3 regions of the Alcaligenes sp. LTN-3 genome follow, and region 1 is predicted to be linked to each of the others. Evidence: predicted binding sites of a transcription regulator. Region 1 holds the regulator's gene; each other region holds the start of a gene.
What was found. Region 1 encodes sigma-54, which starts transcription at its own class of promoters, with help from an activator protein. Its sites were predicted from a motif close to TGGCANGNAANCTGCTTT; they were not measured.

Region 1 (6,308 bases):
CCAAGGGGCCGGATCGCCCGGCTGATTTGCCCAGCAGCGGCCTGCTGTCACTGTTCTACGGTTTCGATGAAGACGATGCCATTTTCTGGCGTGACCAAGACTACCTCAAGGCTTACTACTGGCCAGACACCAGCGGTTTTCAGGAGATCCAGGCGCCCCACCGCTGGAGTACCCGTAGCTGGGCGCTGCAGTTTGAAAACTGCATCGACATTCCGCGTCATGAAGAACTGCGTCAGGATTGGCCAGTGCCTTTCGAGGAACTCTACGACTGGTTCGATAAGCTGGAAGAAAACGGTGATTTGCCTGGCGACTATCTGTTGGGCCGTCCTTCCTGGGACAGCCTGGCTTATGACCCTACGCCCAATCAGGTGGAGCATCCAAGTCAATCGCGCTGGCGCTCTTTGCTGACCGTACAGTCGCACGAAAAACTGCATTGGTGCTGGCAGGATGGTGCACGCCTCATGGCTTTTATCGAGGACGATAAATTACGGGCCAAAGACTTCAGCCGTTTGCAGGTTGACTGCGGTTAAGGGCAATCAAGCTATTGAAGGCATGGCTGGTTGCGTTGACGCGAAATAACAAAGGCTGAGGATATTTCCCCTACGCTCTGTTGCCAAGCCAAGCCAAGCCAAGCCAAGCCAAGCCAAGCCAAGCCAAGCCAAGCCAAGCCAAGCCAAGCCAAGCCAAGCCAAGCCAAGGTGGATGTTTGCGCCATTGTTGATGCGGGTTGCACTTCGTTGCTGGGTTTGCCGCGTGTTGAGATGAGCAGTCATGCTGCGCCCACGAAAAACCCGCCTTGTGGGCGGGTTGCAGGCAGAGCGACGATAAGTCGGGCTGCGAAAGCGGGTCAGGCGCGGCCGGGATGGGCCGGGCGGGCGCTGGAGTGGGATCACCACCCCAGTCGCGACATAAAGATCGTTAGGCGGTGGTCGCTTCAGCTTCTTGCTGGGCGATGGTGTGGCGGTTAACCGCGCTCAAGATCGCCAGGAAGGAGGATGTCACGATGTCGGCGTGAACGCCCACACCAAAGCCCGATGGACTGTCACCGATACGCATTTCCACGTAAGCGGCAGCGCGGGTTTCCGCACCGGAACCAATGGCGTGTTCGTTGTAGTCCATGATCTTGATGGACATATCCAAAGCATTCACAAAGGCAGAGATCGCGCCTTCGCCCGACCCCTTCAAGGTGCGAACCTGACCGTCGTGTTCCACATCCACTTCAATCGTGAATTGCTGGCCGCTGTCGGCGTGCGGCTGGCTGATGATGTTGTGCTTGAGCAGCTTGTAGTGCTTTTTGCAGTTCAGGTATTCGGACTCGAAAATGCCGTACACATCTGCAGGTGTTACTTCCTTGCCGGAAGAATCGGTCACGCGCTGAATGGCACGGCTGAATTCGATTTGCATGCGGCGTGGCAAGACCAGACCGTGCTCTTGTTCCAGCAGGTAGGACACACCGCCCTTGCCTGACTGGCTGTTGACGCGAATAACCGCATCGTAGCTGCGGCCCAGGTCGGCCGGGTCGATTGGCAAGTAAGGCACTTCCCACAGTTCGTCGGATTTTTGCTGTGCCAAGCCTTTCTTGATGGCGTCCTGGTGGGAGCCGGAGAAGGCGGTAAACACCAGGTCGCCCGCGTAAGGATGGCGTGGGTGCACGGGCAACTGGTTGCAGTACTCGGCGGTGCGGCGCACTTCGTCGATGTCCGAGAAGTCCAGCTCAGGGTTCACACCCTGGGTGTACAGGTTCAGGGCCAAGGTCACCAGGCAGACGTTGCCGGTGCGCTCGCCGCTACCGAACAAGCAGCCTTCGATACGGTCTGCGCCCGCCATCACGGCCAGTTCAGCAGCCGCTACTGCCGTGCCACGGTCATTGTGCGGGTGTACGCTCAGGGTCACGTTGCTGCGTTGCTCCAGATTGTTGTGCATCCACTCGATCTGGTCGGCGTACATATTGGGCGTGGTGGCCTCAATGGTGGCGGGCAAGTTCAAAATGACGCGCTCGTCGGCGGCTGGGTCCCAGGCTTTCACCACCGCATTACACACGTCCAGAGCGAATTCAGGCTCGGTGGTGCTGAACACTTCGGGCGAGTACTCGTAGCCCCATTGGGTTTGCGGGTACTTGGCCACTTCGCTTTTGACCAGACGTGTACCGGTCAAGGCAATTTCCTTGATCTCGTCCTTGCTCAAGTTAAAGACGACCTTGCGAAAGGCCGGCGCACATGCGTTGTACAAGTGAATGATGGCGCGTTTGGCGCCCGCAGCGGCTTCGACTGTGCGCTTGATCAGGTCTTCACGCGATTGCGTCAAGACGATGATGGTGACGTCTTCAGGGATACGGTTTTCGTCGATCAGCTTGCGAACGAAATCGAAGTCGGTCTGCGATGCGGAAGGGAAACCGACCTCGATTTCCTTGAAACCGATTTTGACGAGTTGCTCGAAAAAGCGCAGTTTGCGAGCCACGTTCATGGGCTCGATCAGGGACTGATTGCCGTCACGCAAGTCAGTGCTCATCCAGATGGGCGCTTTGGTAATGCGCTTGGACGGCCAGGTGCGCTCGGCGAAGTCGCGATCAAAGGCGACAAAAGGACGATACTTTTGAGAGGGGTTTTTCAGCATTGCCATGGGGATACCTGTCGGACAAAAAGTGTTGATTACTTCTTGCCGTCACCAGCGATTGCAGCATTTACGTAGGCCGGTGGCGGCACAAATGACGTAGATGTGGCTGAGTATTGGCTGCCGAACTGCCACAGGACACTAGGCCCGGCAACCGGACGCTAGTAGTAGCAGCTGGGATAGGATGGAGGCAGGGGCCGAGGAACGGCCTTCACGCACGGAACGCGACAAGGTTGCTTCAGCGGCGGGGCTGAAACCTTGGCAAGCGTAGGAGAGTTGGCGTGCGTGAGTCATGACCGTTAGTCAAACACAAAAGAAACAGGAAGGCAAGTGTCAGGTTTGTGGTTCTTGGCGCTCATAGTCGGCCTGTAACAGGCGGCTTTGTTGCTCGGCCAGTTCGATCTTGCCAAAGCGGCCAGCGCGCAACTCGCTATAGGCGCGTTGTAAATCACCCACAGTCAAAGGGCTGCGCTGATCGGGCCAGCACCACAAAATGACTTCACGGGCCGGACGGCTGAGCGATCGGGCTAACTGAGCCACGGTGGACTCGTCGATAATGCGTTGCTGGTTGCGTTGCATGACCCTTTGTATAAAGCCATACAAAAGATAGGCAATAATGAGCGTTATGACGCCCACTACCGTCCACCAGAAAAACGGGTTGTATTGTTTGATCAGCGCCAGGTTTTGAATGCTCAAGGCCTGCAGGCCAGAGTAATCCAGGCCACGCCCGAAGCTGATAAGACGGTTGAGAAGGTCCCACCAGATAATGGCTACTACGACAGTGATGACGGTGCAGATAATAGTGGCTGTGGCGCACAGCTTGAACAGAGTGCTACGCAGAGCCTGACTATCGTTGGCGGTGGGTGTCTGGGCGTTGTCAGTTTTCATGGAAACGATTGTACCTATGCTTACGCGTCAGTCACTAGATTTACGCCAGCAGCAAACGCTGGTTTTGACGCCGCAATTGCAACAGTCTATTAAAGTGTTGCAGCTATCGGGGGCCGAGCTGGAGCAGGAGTTGGCTCAAGCTTTGCTGGACAACCCTTTGCTGGAACGTTTGGACGTGCAGATGGATGTCGCCGCCGAGCCATTGCCCGAAGCCGCTTCGGGCGAGGCGGAATCCTCGTGGGCGAGTCTGGAGTTTCCCAAGCACCAAGGGGATTCGCATGACCCTGATTGGTCCCCCGAATCGGCCATTGATCAGGACCTGGCTGCTTATCTAAGCGAGCAGTTGGGATTGTTGCGTTTGAGCGACCGTGACCGGGTCCTGGCACAGTTGTTAATCGACGAGCTGGACGATAACGGCTACCTGCCCGTCTCTTTGGACGAGGTGCTGGCCTGCCTGCCCGCTGAGCTGGATATTGATGAAAGTGATTTGCGCTGCGCGCTGGCACAGGTGCAGTCTTTGGACCCGGCCGGTGTCGGTGCGCGGGATCTGGCCGAGTGCCTGAGCTTGCAACTGATGCAACAGGCCCAGCAACTGGAGCCCGCCTTGTTTGATTGCGCCCGCTATCTGGTGCGTGAGCATGTCGGCGTTCTGGCCTCGCCCAGTCAACTGCGTCAGCGCTGTGCAGGCCTCTATCCGGCCGAGCTGGTGGAGCGGGCCCATCATTTGATCCTGAAACTGGACCCCAAGCCGGGGCGTGCCTGGACACAGAATGTCTCGGCGTATGTCGTGCCGGACGTCTTGCTGATTCGTGGCAAGGATAGCTGGCAGGCGGCCTTGAATCCCCTGGCTGTACCGCGCCTGCAACTGGTGAACCTGCACGATTATGAAATTGAAGCGCACCCAGCCTTATTGGCAGAGCGCCAAAAAGCGACCGGCTTGCTGCGCAGCGTCAACAGTCGCTTTGTGACGATTTTGCGCGTAGCACAAGCGATCGTGCAGATGCAGCAGGATTTCTTCACGCAGGGTGTGTCGGCCTTGAAACCCATGCAGTTGGCCGATCTGGCGGCTGAACTAGATTTGCATGAGTCGACGATTTCGCGTGCAACGCGGCAAAAGTACATGCAGACGCCGCATGGGGTGATGGAGCTTAAACAGTTCTTTACCGTGGCCTTGGCCAGTGTGGATGGCAAGGCCGATATGTCCGCTGCTTCGGTGCGGGCGCAGATTGTACAGATGATTCGTGACGAGCCACCGGCCAAGCCTTTGTCGGACCAGCAGATTACCGATCTCTTGCAGGCTCAGGGCTTGACGTTGGCGCGCCGTACAGTGGCCAAGTACCGGGAGGCGGAAGGTTTGGCACCGGCTTCACAGCGCAAGATGCGGGCAGCGGCGGGAGTCTAGGGCGACAGCCACAGCAGGCTCAAGATACTTGGCAAGACCTTGGAAACAATAAAAAAAACAGGGCCTGCATACACGCATGAACAGGCCCTGCAAAAGCAAAGTTAGCGCCTGCCATCCAGACGGAGTCACTGGATCGCAGGGTTGTTGTTGGTCTATTTAGAATTTCATGGTGGCCGAAGCCAGGAAGGTACGTGGTGAGCCTTGGCCATTGCTTAAAGGCACGACCCAGTAGGCTTTATTGCCTACGTTTTCCAGGCTGGCGCGCAAGGTCACTTCCTTGCCGGCAAAACGTGTTTTGTAGCGCATGCCCAGGTCATAAGTGGTCACGCCCGGCATGTAGTAACTGTTGCTGGCGTTGGCATATTGCTTGGACTGGGTGTGCAGATTGGCATTTAAGGTCAGGCCTTGAACAAAGGGGGTGTCCCATTCAATCCCGGCCTTGGCAACCCAGCGGGACAGGCCAACGGCGCTACGCCCTTCGGTATCCGGGTTGCTGGCCTTGCGGATTTTCGGATCCAGGTAGGCGATACCGCCAGTCAGGCGCCAGTTCTTGGCAATCTGGCCAAACACCTGTACTTCCACGCCTCGGTTGCGCTGACGACCGTCGTAGCTCAAGTTGGGCTTGCCATTGAAGCGCTCATTGCTCTCGTAGCTATTGGGCTGGGTAATGTCGAACAGGGCGGCGGTCAGTGCGTAGTCGCCACTGTCGTACTTCATCCCGATCTCGTATTGGCGTGTTTTCTGGGGGGCGAAGACTTGACCTTCGTTGGCGTAGTCGTCGCCCACAATCATGCCCTGGGTTAGACCTTCGGCATAGTTGGCGTACAGCATCCAGTCGTCCTGCAGTTGCCAGACACCGGCAATAGTGGGTGTCAGGGCGTTCTTGCGGTAATTATCGCTTTTGCCGCTTTTATCCTTGGTGCTGACCCATTGCTGGCGCAGACCCAGGGTCAACTGATATTTGCCGTCTGCAAAAGACAGGGTATCGGCCAGCGCTGCACTGTACAAATAGCTGACGTTAGGCGCACTTAGCCCATTCATGGGGACATAAGGGCGTGCCGGGTAGTCCGGATCATAGATATTGATGGTCTCGGACCAGCCCTTGATGGAGGTGTTGTCGCTGCGCGAGCTTTTACGATTCCAGTCCAGCCCGGCGCTGATGGTGTGCTGCACCGAGCCGGTGTCAAAGCTGTAGAACAGGCCGGTATTGGCAGCCAGGTTGTAGCCAGTATTGTTGCGCCGAGTCGCGGCCAGCTTCAGGTCCCCTTGCTCGTTCAGCAAGGTGCTGCCCTTGGTGTTGTAGTTGTTCATCTCGGACTTGCTGTAACCCGCCGAACCGTACAGGGCCAGCTGGTCGCTGGCAGCCCAGTCTGCACGGATCAGCGCCGTGGTTTCACGCGTCAGGCCG
Region 2 (6,308 bases), on a different contig from region 1:
AGCAGTTAAATTGTAATGGCTTAAAAAGAGTTCAAGAATACACAGGTTTTTACCTGAAGCACACATCATGAACTCCAAGACTCACTCTCCACACTCCCCCTCCGGCGCCTCCCACACTCCTGCCTGGCTGGGCCTGTCGGTATTACTTCTGGCGGGCTTCGTCACCATTTTTGATCTATTCGTCGTCAATGTCGCTATCCCCAATATTCAGAGCCAACTGGGCGCCAGCTTTAGCCAGATCGGCTTTATCGTGGCGGGCTACGAACTGGCTTTTGGCGTGCTGCTCATTACAGGCGGACGGCTGGGCGATCTATTTGGCCGACGCAGACTCTTTATCATCGGCATGGCGAGTTTTACGCTGGCGTCGGCCCTATGCGGTCTGGCACCCACCGCTTTTTTATTGATCATCGCCAGGGTATTGCAGGGCCTGGCTGCCGCCCTACTCTTTCCCCAGGTCTATGCTTCCATTCGGGTCAACTTTGAGGGAGATCACAGCCGCCGCGCCTTTGGCTTGCTGGGCATGACCCTGGGGCTAGCCGCCATTGCCGGGCAAATACTGGGAGGCTGGCTAATTCATGCCGACCTGTTCGGCCTGGGTTGGCGCAGCATTTTCCTGATCAATATCCCCATAGGGCTGCTGGCCATTGCCTTGGCCCGCTATATCCCTGAAACCCGAGCCCCGCACGGCCAAGGGCTAGATAGTACAGGCGTAGTCCTGATCAGCCTTGCCCTGGGCCTGCTACTGATCCCCCTGATCCAAAGTTCGGAGCACGGCTGGCCTGTCTCCAGCCTAGCCGCTCTGGCCGCAGCCGGCTTGTTATTCGTCATTTTTTACAAGCAACAAGAAAGGCGCCGATGCGCAGGACACCCACCCTTGGTGGATATGCAGCTTCTGGCACAGCCCCGTTTTGCCTTGGGAGCCCTACTGGTCTTGTTGGTGTACTCCACCGCCAGCTCTTTCTTTCTCTGCTTTGCTCTTTTACTGCAAAGTGGGCTGGGCTTAAGTCCGTTCCACGCGGGCAGTATTTTCGCCCCCGCCAGCGTGGGCTTTGTTGCAGCCTCTCTCAGTGCACCACGACTTGTTACACGCTACGGCACCCGTGTGATTACGCTTGGCGCTGCTGGCTACGCCGTCTCGTTTGCCTGGCTGATCGGCCAAGTTGCCTGGGCAGGCGCACAGACAGAACCTGTCCACCTGATTCCGGCCTTAATTTTTTTAGGAGCCTGCCAAGGTTTGATCATGACCCCCTTGTTGAATCTGGTTCTGGGTTTTGTAAACGAGGCCCAGGCAGGCATGGCATCAGGCGTCATTTCCAGCATCCAGCAGGTGGGAGCCGCCCTTGGGGTTGCCGTCGTTGGACTACTCTTTAATGCAGGACAAAACGCTAGCAGCGCTGCCTCATCCCAGGCGGAACAATATGCCTCTGCCTTTGTAATCGGCCTGAGCTACAACCTGCTGGCCTCCGTACTGATCAGTTTTCTATTACTGGCCTTAAGCAGGGCTCATCAAGACGTGCAACAGACCTAAAAAACGGCCTTCTGTGTCCCCCCTCTGGCACACAGGGGCCGACATCACATTTTGTGCAACTTCCGCCACAAAGTGCTGCGACTGATCCCTAGTTGCTGGGCGGCCAGGGCGCGATTCCCACCACACTCTTCCAGCACCTTGGCCAGATGCTCCTGTTCGCTGCGCTCTTGCTGATCGCGCAGCGCTGGCATGGCAGGCTCGGCCACCACCGCCCGCAACTCCGGCGCAATATCTTCCAGCACCACAGCCTGATCGCCTTGCACTGTGCCCAGGACCATCAAACGTTCGATCAGGTTTTCCAGCTCGCGGATATTGCCGGGCCAGGAGTAGTGACGACCCAGCTCCAACAACTCAGCCAGCCAATCCGGATTCAGTGTTACAGCCCCACCCAGACGCTGGGCCACTTTTGCCAAGAGATGCTCCACCAGTTCCGGCAAATCCTGGGTACGCCGACGCAAGGGCGGCAAACGCAGCACCAGAATATTCAAACGATAAAACAGGTCCTGACGGAACACGCCTTCTTTAACTTGCGCGGCCAGATCCCGGTGAGTGGCCGCAATCACACGTACATCCACCGGCGTGGGTTCAATCGCCCCAATACGCAGGACTTCTTTTTCTTGCAGCACACGCAGCAAACGAGTTTGCAAGGGCAAGGGCATTTCCCCGATCTCGTCCAGAAACAGGGTGCCAGTGTGAGCCGCTTCCACCAGCCCGACTTTGCCGCCCCGGCTGGAGCCTGTGAATGCGCCTTCCACATAGCCGAACAGCTCGCTTTCCAGCAGGCTGTCGGGGAAAGCGGCACAGTTCACCGCTACAAAGGGCTGTGCGCGTCTGGCACTGGCACTATGAATCCCTTGAGCCAGCAGCTCCTTACCTGTACCACTCTCGCCGATAATCAGGGTGGTCGCCGTGCTTTGTGCACACGCCTGAGCCTGGGCACGCAGCTTGTACATGGGCGAACTTTGCCCCACCAGATCGGATAACTCGTACCGGGCATGACGCGATGCCACTTGCTGACTGCGTGAACGCAAACTGCGGTCCAATCGCTGAATCGCAGCCGGGTCCTGGCATAGCAGCACGGCCCCGCTCAACCGCCCCTGCTCCAAAATCGGCATACGGGTCACAATCGCGGTGCGACCAGCCACTTGCTGCACCGTATCCAGTTGCACTTCCAGGCTGCGCAGCGTACCGGCCAGATCCAGTTCGGGGTACAAGGAACCCAAGCGGCGGCCAATCACAGCTTGGGCGGGTTGGCCCAACCAGGCCTCCATGGCCGGGTTAACGGTTTCAATCCGCTCGTCCCTGTCCACTGACACCACACCGTCACGCAACTGCGCCAGAATCGTATTCAAGCGATCCCGACGGGCCGCTTCAGCGCGCGCAACACGGGCCAGTTCGATAGCGGATTCCAGCGCCTGGCGAACGGCTCCTTGTGAATACAGCAGCACGCCCTCCATTTGATTCTCACGCGCCAGATCCACCACCAGACCGGGTGCCAGCACCCACTCCACGCCCAGCTCTTTCAAATCCTGAACACAGCTACGTGCATCAGCCTCGCTGCGATAGCTGCGTAGCTCCACGGGCAGATCAAAACGCTGCACGAACTCCATTAGTTCCAGCGGCATTTCGCCATAGGTCACCACGGCTTTACGCTCGGCCTGTGCCGAGGCCAGACTGCCCATAATGTCAAAGCCACCCGGATGCACCAGCACCACCGGCAAGTCCAGATGCTCACGCAAATAACTGCCGTTGGAACCAGCGGACACCAGAACGTCGATTGCACCGGTTTGTCGCAAAACCTGCACGGCTTGCACAGCCTCGCCATAGGCTTTGTCCACGATCAGGATTTCGGCCTGGGCGCGGAACTGCGGCACCAACTCTTCCAAGAGAGAACGCAGTCCATGCAGGCCAAAAGCCACCAGACGCAGCCGAGCAGGAAGGGGGGAAGGATAAGGCATGTGATTTCACCCAGGCATCAACAATGCGACATTGTTTCAAATTACGTTTCAGTATTGAAACACAAAACAATGAAATACCGTATTTGCAAAAAAGAGGGACACCTGCGAGCGATCAAGACATTCCCGCCTCGTCTGGCTTCAGAGCTTTCATCATCTTCACCGGCTGAACTTGGCACAGCATTTGCTTTAGTAGCAACAACCCATCGCAGCATCACGCTGACGACATTTTCTTATCTTGTGATCTGGAGCCCCAAATGAGCCAAAACCAACTGACATCGGCAGGCGCCCGTTTTCGCCAGGCCCTGCGTGAAGAACAGCCTTTGCAAATCATCGGCGCCATCAACGCCAACCACGCTTTGTTGGCCCAACGCGCCGGCTACCGCGCCATCTACTTGTCGGGTGGCGGTGTAGCGGCTGGCTCTTTGGGCTTGCCTGATCTGGGCATCAACACCCTGGATGACGTGCTGACTGACATTCGCCGCATCACCGATGTATGCGATCTGCCATTGATGGTGGACATTGATACCGGCTTTGGTGCTTCGGCCTTTAACATCGCCCGCACGATCAAAAGCCTGATCAAGTTCGGCGCCGCCGCTTGCCACATCGAGGACCAGGTGGGTGCCAAGCGTTGCGGTCACCGCCCCGGCAAAGAAATCGTCAGCACCGGCGAAATGGCAGACCGTGTAAAGGCCGCTGTTGACGCCCGTACCGACCCAGAATTTTTCATCATGGCTCGTACCGACGCGATTGCGGTTGAAGGTGTGGACGCCGCCCTGGAACGTGCCCAGGCTTGTGTGGAAGCCGGTGCTGACGGCATTTTTGCTGAAGCCTGCTACGATCTGGACACCTACCGTCGCTTTACCGAAACCCTGAATGTGCCTGTGCTGGCCAACATTACCGAGTTCGGTCAGACCCCCTTGTTCACCGTGGAAGAACTGGCGTCGGCCAATGTCGCCATGGTGCTCTACCCCCTGTCCGCCTTCCGCGCCATGAACAAGGCCGCCGAAACTGTCTACCAGGCGATCCGTCGTGACGGACATCAAAAAAATGTCATCGATTTGATGCAGACTCGTGAAGAACTGTACGATCGTATCGGCTACCATGCTTACGAGCAAAGCCTCGACAAGCTGTTCCAGAAAAACAAGAAGTCCTGAGCCCCCACAGGCTCCCGCCCGGCCCTTTGACAGGGCCTTTGCGCGGGTAAAACCCCATTTAGCAGCCAGCCTCGTGCTGGCTGCCCAGCAACCAGGAGACCTTTATGAGCAGTACTGAGAACACCCCTAGCACTGGCTTCAAGCCCAAGAAATCTGTTGCCCTGTCTGGCGTTGTGGCAGGCAATACCGCCTTGTGCACGGTCGGTCGCAGTGGCAATGATCTGCACTACCGCGGCTACGATATCTTGGATCTGGCCCAGGCTTGCGAATTTGAGGAAGTGGCGCATTTGCTGATTCACGGCAAATTGCCCAACCGCGACGAACTGCGCGCGTACAAGCAAAAGCTCAAGCGCCTGCGCGGCCTGCCCCTGGCCCTGCAAACCGCTCTGGAAACCCTGCCTGCCCACAGCCACCCCATGGACGTGATGCGCACCGCCGTATCGGTTCTGGGCTGCGTACTGCCTGAAAAAGACGACCACAACCTGCCCGACGCGCGCGACATTGCCGACCGTCTGATGGCTTGCCTGGGTTCAGCCCTGCTGTACTGGTACCACTACAGCCACAACGGCGAAATGATTGATGTGCAAACCGACGATGACAGCATCGGCGCGCACTTCCTGCACCTGCTGCATGGCGAAAAGCCCTCGGCCGAGTGGGAAAAAGCCATGCATGTGTCGCTGAACCTGTACGCCGAGCACGAGTTCAACGCCTCCACCTTTACCAGCCGCGTGATCGCCGGTACAGGTTCGGACTTCTACTCCGCGATTGCCGGTGCGATCGGCGCTCTGCGCGGTCCCAAGCACGGCGGTGCCAACGAAGTGGCTTTTGAAATCCAGAAGCGCTACGAGACACCTGACCAGGCTGAAGAAGACATCCGCAAGCGCGTGGAAAACAAGGAAGTCATTATTGGCTTCGGTCACCCCGTCTACACCATCTCCGACCCACGCAACGAAGTCATCAAATCGGTGGCCAAAGAGCTGGCCGTGGCCGATGGCAACACCCGCATGTACGACATTGCCGAACGTCTGGAAAGCGTGATGTGGGAAGTGAAAAAAATGTTCCCCAACCTGGACTGGTTCTCGGCCGTGTCCTACCACACCATGGGCGTGCCTACCGCCATGTTCACGCCTTTGTTCGTGATCGCGCGTACGGCTGGCTGGGCGGCTCACGTGATTGAGCAGCGCGTGGACAACAAGATTATTCGTCCTACCGCCAACTACATTGGCCCTGAAAACCAAAGCTTTGTGCCTCTGGACCAGCGCCCATAAGTCACAGATCCTGGGCTATTATTCGCCTGTGATCTAACTCACGGCCCCGCTGCATTACGCACGCGGGGCCGTCTTGCTGGTGACTTCCATGCTCTCTGAATTTGTACGCTACGCCCTGCCGCTAGCCGGCACTCTGATGATTGCCTGTGCCCTGACCACACTAGTGTCCGGTGCTTATTTATTGCTGTTCAATCTGCGCCGCAGCAACCAGGTGCTACGCCACCCTTATCTGGACCAGTACCCCTGGGAAAAACTCAGTTTCCCCCTGAAGGCCGGCATACTGCTGGATTATTTTTTACGGCTGAATTTTCCCAAACGCCAAAGCTCGCTGTTTGGCAATGCCAACCGTTTGCTCAGGCACGTCCAGCCCGACGAGGTTCCCATGGGCGTCAAATGGCCC
Region 3 (6,308 bases), on a different contig from region 1:
CTCTGATGCCAGTACGGCACGGCGTGCCTGTTCGTGTTGATCATGCAGGGCCAGGTAATGTGCTTCGGCCTCATCGCCTCGCGCTACATCCCCTTTGTATGACTGCGCTACGTAGTTTGCGTACCAAATGGACTCGGCTACGGTCATACCCACAAACACTTCATTGTCGTCCTGATCTTGAGACAGGGCACGGATACCAGATAAATACGCCCGTTCACGGGGCTGAAATTCCAACATAAGACTCCTTGATAAGCCTCCATTGTAGTGGGTAGAAGAAATCAGGCCAGTGTTGTGCCGCTGATGTGGGTTCTATTGGGACCGACAAGCCAGGCAATGACTCGGATCAAGGAACCTTGTCGAGTTAATGGACTCTTAACGCTTGTATGAAAAATACGAAAGGAAAATAATGACGATGTTACGTATATCGCTGACCGTGGGCCTGCTGTGGGTGTCTGCATCGGCTCTCGCTGCCAACGGACAAGAAAATGCCCGTTTAGGGCGGGTCCATGTGCAGGCGGATAGCATTGAAATACTGGGGGCGGATTCGCTGAAAGCCTCGGGCAATGTGGTGGTGATCGGCAAAGATAGCGTGATTCACAGCCAAGAGGCGCTCATTAGCCAAGACGGTTCGGTCATTCAGGTGCAGGCCGTGCAGTCTGGGCAGAGCCACACGTCGGAGTTTGACCCGCTCAGCCTTCAGGATGCCCGTGCGGCGGGGGGAGAAATGAGGCTGCAAAGAGAAGGGTATGTCGCAGTAAAAACAAAAGGTTTAAGTACGACTTGGTGGAATCGTGCCACCCAGACATGCGTCATGGTCAAGACAAGTCAGGGTCGCTATAGCGAGGTCAAGGTGCTTGCCGCTTCTGTGTGCATGGGCTCTTGACGCGCCGTGTTTGGCGATGGCGCTGCCAGCTTGTTGGGATAAATCGTGGAACGTCAAAGACAAGTATTTTTCCATTGTGCTGCCACCGTGTCAGGACTAGGGCTGTCCTTGTTAGCCTTGCTCCTGGCTTTGGTGTTTTTAGTGGATGGGTTTGCTAACCCGCAGCGTCAATTCGCGTTGATCAATTATGTATTTGCCGCCTTGGGTCTGTGTTTTTCCTGCTTGATTTTTGCCATGAGCCGCACTTATGACCGTGTTTGTCGCGGCTTACCGATGGCAAATCAAGGTATTGGTAAACGACTGGGCTGGTATCTAACGGCGCTTTACGCCGTTTTGATCGGTTTGCTTGCCTTGGGTGCCGCAGGCATAGGAGCAAGGCTGCTACAAGGGCAGCATATATTTGGTTAAGGTGAGCGCCTGGCAGGGCAAGGCGCTGGTGCTGTTTACGCTGGCATCGCCACCTTTTTCAGCCGATATGCCAAAGCAGGCCTAGTCAGCCCCAGCCTGCGCGCCGCTTCTGAAATATTCCCGTTCGTCTTTTTCAGGGTTAGCTGGATGATTTGCTCTTCCAGATCATCCAGATTGAAGGGCGTTTCCAACAGATCCTCCAGATATTGCGTCTGGTGCGCGCTGAAACAGGGCTCTTTGGCCATAAAGCCTTGCGTGTTCAAACTGCTCAGATACTGTAAGGCACTTTTCTGTTGCGGAAACAGGTGGTGGGTTTCGATTTCATGATTGTGTTCGGTCAGGATGACACCGCGCTCGATCATGTTCTCGAACTCGCGGATATTGCCTGGCCAGTCGTACTGCATCAACAATTCCCGGCTGCGGTCGCTCACCCCCAGCACGTGCTTTTTGTACAGACTGGAGTACTTGTTCAGAAAATACTCGGTCAGTAACGGAATGTCTTCCTTGCGCTCACGCAGCGGCGGGATGTGGATGGGAAAGACATTCAGGCGATAGTACAGGTCGGCACGGAAAGTGCCTTTTTGTACGGCCTCGGCCAGATCTTCGTTGGTGGCGGCCACGACGCGTACATCGATATGGCGGATGTTTTCATCACCGACGCGCTCCAGCTCCTGTTCCTGCAAGACACGGAGCAGGGCGGCCTGGGACCGGGGCGATAGCTCCACGATTTCATCCAGAAAGATGGTGCCACTCTGGGCACGCTCAAAGCGACCGGGGCGGGATTTATGCGCGCCGGTATAAGCACCTTTCTCGACACCAAATAGTTCTGACTCAATCAGCTCCGGGGGAATGGACGCACAGTTCACTGCAATAAAGGGCTGATCTGCCCGATCGCTGGCGGCGTGCAGGCCGCGCGCGAAGGCTTCTTTCCCGACGCCGGTTTCCCCCAGCAGCAGCACGGAGACTTTGCTTTGTGCCGCCTTTTCCAGCAGATGACAGGCGGCCTGGTAGGCGGCGGACTGGCCAATGGAGTTGGGCAAGGTGAAGTTGGCGCTGGAGTGTTTGAACTCCTGTTCGCGCAACTTCACCAGCTCACATCGCAAGGCAAACAGTTCGTCCTGAACCGGGTCAGGCAGCATGAAGCGGTCAATCTCGGGGTCATCCGCTTCCCATTCTTCGGCAGGCTTGCCCACGATCTTGCAGTGGCTGTGGCCCATGGCGCCGCATTGGGTTTCTTTGTAGATGATGCTCTTGCCCATATAGAAGCTGGTGTAGCCACTGGCATACCCAAGCAAGCTCCAACAGACCGGCTCGCTGGATTGGCCGTGCTCTTTCTGGTGATTGCTGACTTCGTAGGAATCAAACCAGTCAAATTCGCCGTAGTACTGGCCGGCATCGCGATCAAAAGTCAGAGAAGTAGGCACCACTTTGACCATGCCGCGAATGGTGTGCATTTGTGGGCCGGCCAGAAAGGTCTCTTTCAATGAGAGGTCCGGGCGCACTTTTTGGGACACTTCAGCATCTTTCATGCCGGCGTGGTAGCCAAAGCGCATCAGAAAGTATTTGGCGCGCTCGCTGCCCAAAGAGGCAATCAGCTCCTTGCGTAGCTGACCAAAACCGCTGGCATGCAGCAAAAGCATGCGCTGCTCGCCAAACCATATTTTTCCTTCACGGGCATCAAAGCGAATGGCGTCGATCAGGTCCTGACTTAATGGCAGTGTGAGTTCCGTAGCCCCCATGGCTGTCTCCATCTGTTGTTTCTTATTGTGGTTTTGGGTGTTTTAAAAATCAGTATGCCGCCTGTCTTTCTGGTGACTCAAGGAAAACAGAATAGTGTCCAGAGGACGGATAAAACGGTTTTTTCTAGGGCTTTACCCTAACTCAGCATTTGATGAAAACGGCGCTAAGCACTTGATCAAATGATCAATTTTCTGTTGAGCCAGCCGCTCAGCAGCACAGGGTATCTGACTGCCACCCCCTCTATCTCTTTAATCCTAAAGGGTTAAATCCTTCAAACATAAAGTTGGCACGCAGTTTGCTATGAACAGGCTGTGGACACTCATGCAACAGCTTGATCAGGAGGAGAACCGATGTCAGACACGAGCTTGCCCACTTTGACAAAGTACGTACGCGTGCGCAGTCCGGCCAATGCCCGCTTTGTGGAATTTGATTTTGCTATTGGTCAGCCGGACCTGTTTGTGGAACTGGTCATGCCACCGGCGGCATTTGAGCAGTTTTGCCTGCAGAACAATGTCCAGCCCATGAGCGAGGAGCAAATGCGGGTCAATGACGAGAACGAAGAAAAATGGCGTTTTGGTTATGACACTTTGGTCGGTAACAGCCGTCAGGCTGAAGCCCAGTAGGTTTTATTCAGGAGAACAAGAGGATGACATTAGAAATTAAAACGGCCAGTTTGCAGCCCGTGCGGCAAACCTTCGCCAACGTGGCTCGCCGCTTTGGTGAAAAGCCGGCTACCCGCTACCAGGAAGCGACATACGATGCCCAGGCGACGGCCAACTTTCATTACCGGCCCCTGTGGATGCCGGACAAGACCCTGAATGACCCCACGCATACCGCCATCCAGATGAAGGATTGGTATGTGTTCCGTGACCCCCGTCAGTTCTACTACGGTGCTTACGTGCAAAACCGTGCCCGCATGCAGGAAGCGGCTGAAACCAATTACGGCTTTTTTGAAAAGCGTGATCTGGCCCAGTACCTGAGCGAGGAGGTCAAAGCCAAGGTCACCCGTTTGCTGCTGCCTTTGCGCCACATCGAGCAAACCGCCAATCTGAACTTCATGTCCGGCTCGGCCTATGGGTATGGCACCACTATTACCCAAGCCTGTCTCTATGCCGGGATGGACGCGCTGGGTATGGCGCAATACGTCTCCCGTATTGGCCTGCTGATTGATGGCAATAGTGCCGATTCCCTGAGCCAGGCCAAAGAGGCCTGGATGCAGGATGCGGCCTGGCAAGGTCTGCGTGCCTTGTGCGAAAAAACGCTGGTTCGGAAAGACTGGTTTGAACTGCTGCTGGTGCAGTCCTTGCTGATCAACACCGTGGTGCATCAAGTGGTGTATCAGGGGCTGGTGGCGGATCTGGCCAAGGAAGGCGGCCGCGATCTGGATATGCTGCTGGAGTTCATGCTGGATTGTCATAAAGACCTGTCCAACTGGAGCGATAGTGTCTTCAAGATTGCCGTTGCTGAAAGCGAGCAAAACAAGCAGCAATTGCAAAACTGGCTGGATCAGTGGCTGCCGCAAGTGCAAGCCGCCTTCATGCCCTACATCCAGGCGGCCTTTGCCGACCAGGTGGATCAAGTTTGGGCACAAGTGCAGGAAACCATTGCCAAACGCGTCACGAAAGCAGGCCTGAGCCTGGGGGGAGAAGCCTGATGAAATCCAAGGTTTATATCGGTCTGCAAGACAACGACATGTCGCGCTACATCGTCGAGGCCATCGAGCAAGACAACCCGGACGCCACGGTGATTTATCAGCCAGCCATGATTCGCATTGAGTGTGTGGGCCAACTGACCGTCAAGCGCGAGACCGTGGAAGAAAAGTACGGGCAGCAGTGGGACATGCAGGAACTGCATCTGAATCTGATCACCTTGGGTGGCAATGTGGATGAAGATGAAGACCGCTTGTTGTTGCACTGGAACAGCTAAATCAGAAAAGGGGGCAATATGGCCACGAAAAAACTAAATATCAAAGACAAATATCGTTATCTGACGCGTGATCTGGACTGGGAATTCAGCTATCAGGATCGCAAGGACGCCTTCCCCTACGAGGAGTTCGAGGGAATCAAGATTACCGACTGGTCCAAATGGGAAGATCCGTTCCGTCTGACAATGGACGCGTACTGGAAGTACCAGGCTGAAAAAGAAAAGAAGCTGTACGCCATTTTTGATGCCTTCGCGCAGAACAATGGCCAGATGAATATTTCCGATCCGCGTTATCTGAACGCGATCAAGGTGTTCCTGACGGCGGTGACCCCGTTGGAATACCAGGCTTACCAGGGCTACTCCCATGTGGGACGTCAATTCAGCGGCATTGGCGCACGTATTGCGTGCCAGATGCAGTCGATTGACGAGCTGCGTCACGTCCAGACGCAGGTTCACGCCATGAGCCACTACAACAAGTTTTTCAATGGCTTCCAGGACTGGAGCCATATGCACGACCGCGTCTGGTACCTGTCCGTGCCCAAGTCTTTTTTTGAAGATGCCCGTGCTGCAGGCCCCTTTGAATTTCTGTTGGCAATCAGCTTCTCCTTCGAGTATGTGCTGACCAACTTGCTGTTTGTGCCCTTTATGTCGGGTGCGGCCTACAACGGCGACATGGCCACCGTGACTTTCGGCTTCAGCTCGCAGTCTGACGAAGCACGCCACATGACGCTGGGTCTGGAAGTGATCAAGTTCCTGCTGGAGCAGCACGAGGACAACGTGCCGATTGTGCAGGAATGGATCGACAAATGGTTCTGGCGCGGCACCCGCCTGCTGTCCGTGGTGGCCATGATGATGGACTATATGCTTCCCAACAAGGTCATGTCCTGGAAAGAGGCTTGGGAGGTCTATTTCGAGCAGGCCGGTGGCGCATTGTTCAAGGATCTGGCCCGCTATGGCATTCGCATGCCCAAGTACAGCGATGTGATCGAGAAAGAGAAAGAGCACATCTCGCACCAAGCCTGGTGGATTTTCTACAACTTCGGCCATGCTGCCGGTTTCCACACCTGGATCCCCAGCGACGAGGAACTGGATTGGCTGAGCGCCAAGTACCCCGATACGTTCGACAAGTACTACCGCCCACGTTGGGAAATGGCCAAAAAGATGGAAGCCGAAGGCAAGCGTTTCTATTCCAGTGGCCTGCCACAACTGTGCCAGGTATGCCAGGTGCCCATGACCTTTACCGACATGGACAAGCCCGACGAAATTACCTATCGCCAAAGTCAGTACAAGGGCGAGCGTTACCACACGTGCTCGGATGGCTGCCGCGACATTTTCGAGCACGAGCCTGAAAAGT

Region 2: a site for sigma-54 is predicted at 3,657-3,674, ahead of prpB (methylisocitrate lyase). Genes of this name have one in related genera too.
Region 3: a site for sigma-54 is predicted at 3,316-3,333, ahead of AC6I6N_RS02750 (phenol hydroxylase subunit). Genes of this name have one in related genera too.

What each region holds. Positions count from the first base shown of each region.
Region 1 is NZ_JCAPDN010000003.1:107,658-113,965, reverse strand. Features, by position in the region: gene AC6I6N_RS13490 (YwqG family protein) at 1-530, shown strand, start outside; gene leuA (2-isopropylmalate synthase) at 919-2,613, opposite strand; gene AC6I6N_RS13480 (hypothetical protein) at 2,752-2,904, opposite strand; gene AC6I6N_RS13475 (hypothetical protein) at 2,944-3,498, opposite strand; gene rpoN (RNA polymerase factor sigma-54) at 3,515-4,900, shown strand; gene AC6I6N_RS13465 (TonB-dependent receptor) at 5,057-6,308, opposite strand, start outside.
Region 2 is NZ_JCAPDN010000002.1:889,907-896,214, reverse strand. Features, by position in the region: gene AC6I6N_RS12405 (MFS transporter) at 68-1,528, shown strand; gene prpR (propionate catabolism operon regulatory protein PrpR) at 1,573-3,486, opposite strand; gene prpB (methylisocitrate lyase) at 3,741-4,640, shown strand; gene prpC (bifunctional 2-methylcitrate synthase/citrate synthase) at 4,745-5,908, shown strand; gene AC6I6N_RS12385 (hypothetical protein) at 5,997-6,308, shown strand, end outside.
Region 3 is NZ_JCAPDN010000001.1:557,916-564,223, forward strand. Features, by position in the region: gene AC6I6N_RS02730 (hypothetical protein) at 1-237, opposite strand, end outside; gene AC6I6N_RS02735 (hypothetical protein) at 407-883, shown strand; gene AC6I6N_RS02740 (hypothetical protein) at 929-1,291, shown strand; gene AC6I6N_RS02745 (sigma-54-dependent Fis family transcriptional regulator) at 1,327-3,030, opposite strand; gene AC6I6N_RS02750 (phenol hydroxylase subunit) at 3,382-3,654, shown strand; gene AC6I6N_RS02755 (aromatic/alkene monooxygenase hydroxylase subunit beta) at 3,678-4,685, shown strand; gene AC6I6N_RS02760 (MmoB/DmpM family protein) at 4,685-4,957, shown strand; gene AC6I6N_RS02765 (aromatic/alkene/methane monooxygenase hydroxylase/oxygenase subunit alpha) at 4,976-6,308, shown strand, end outside.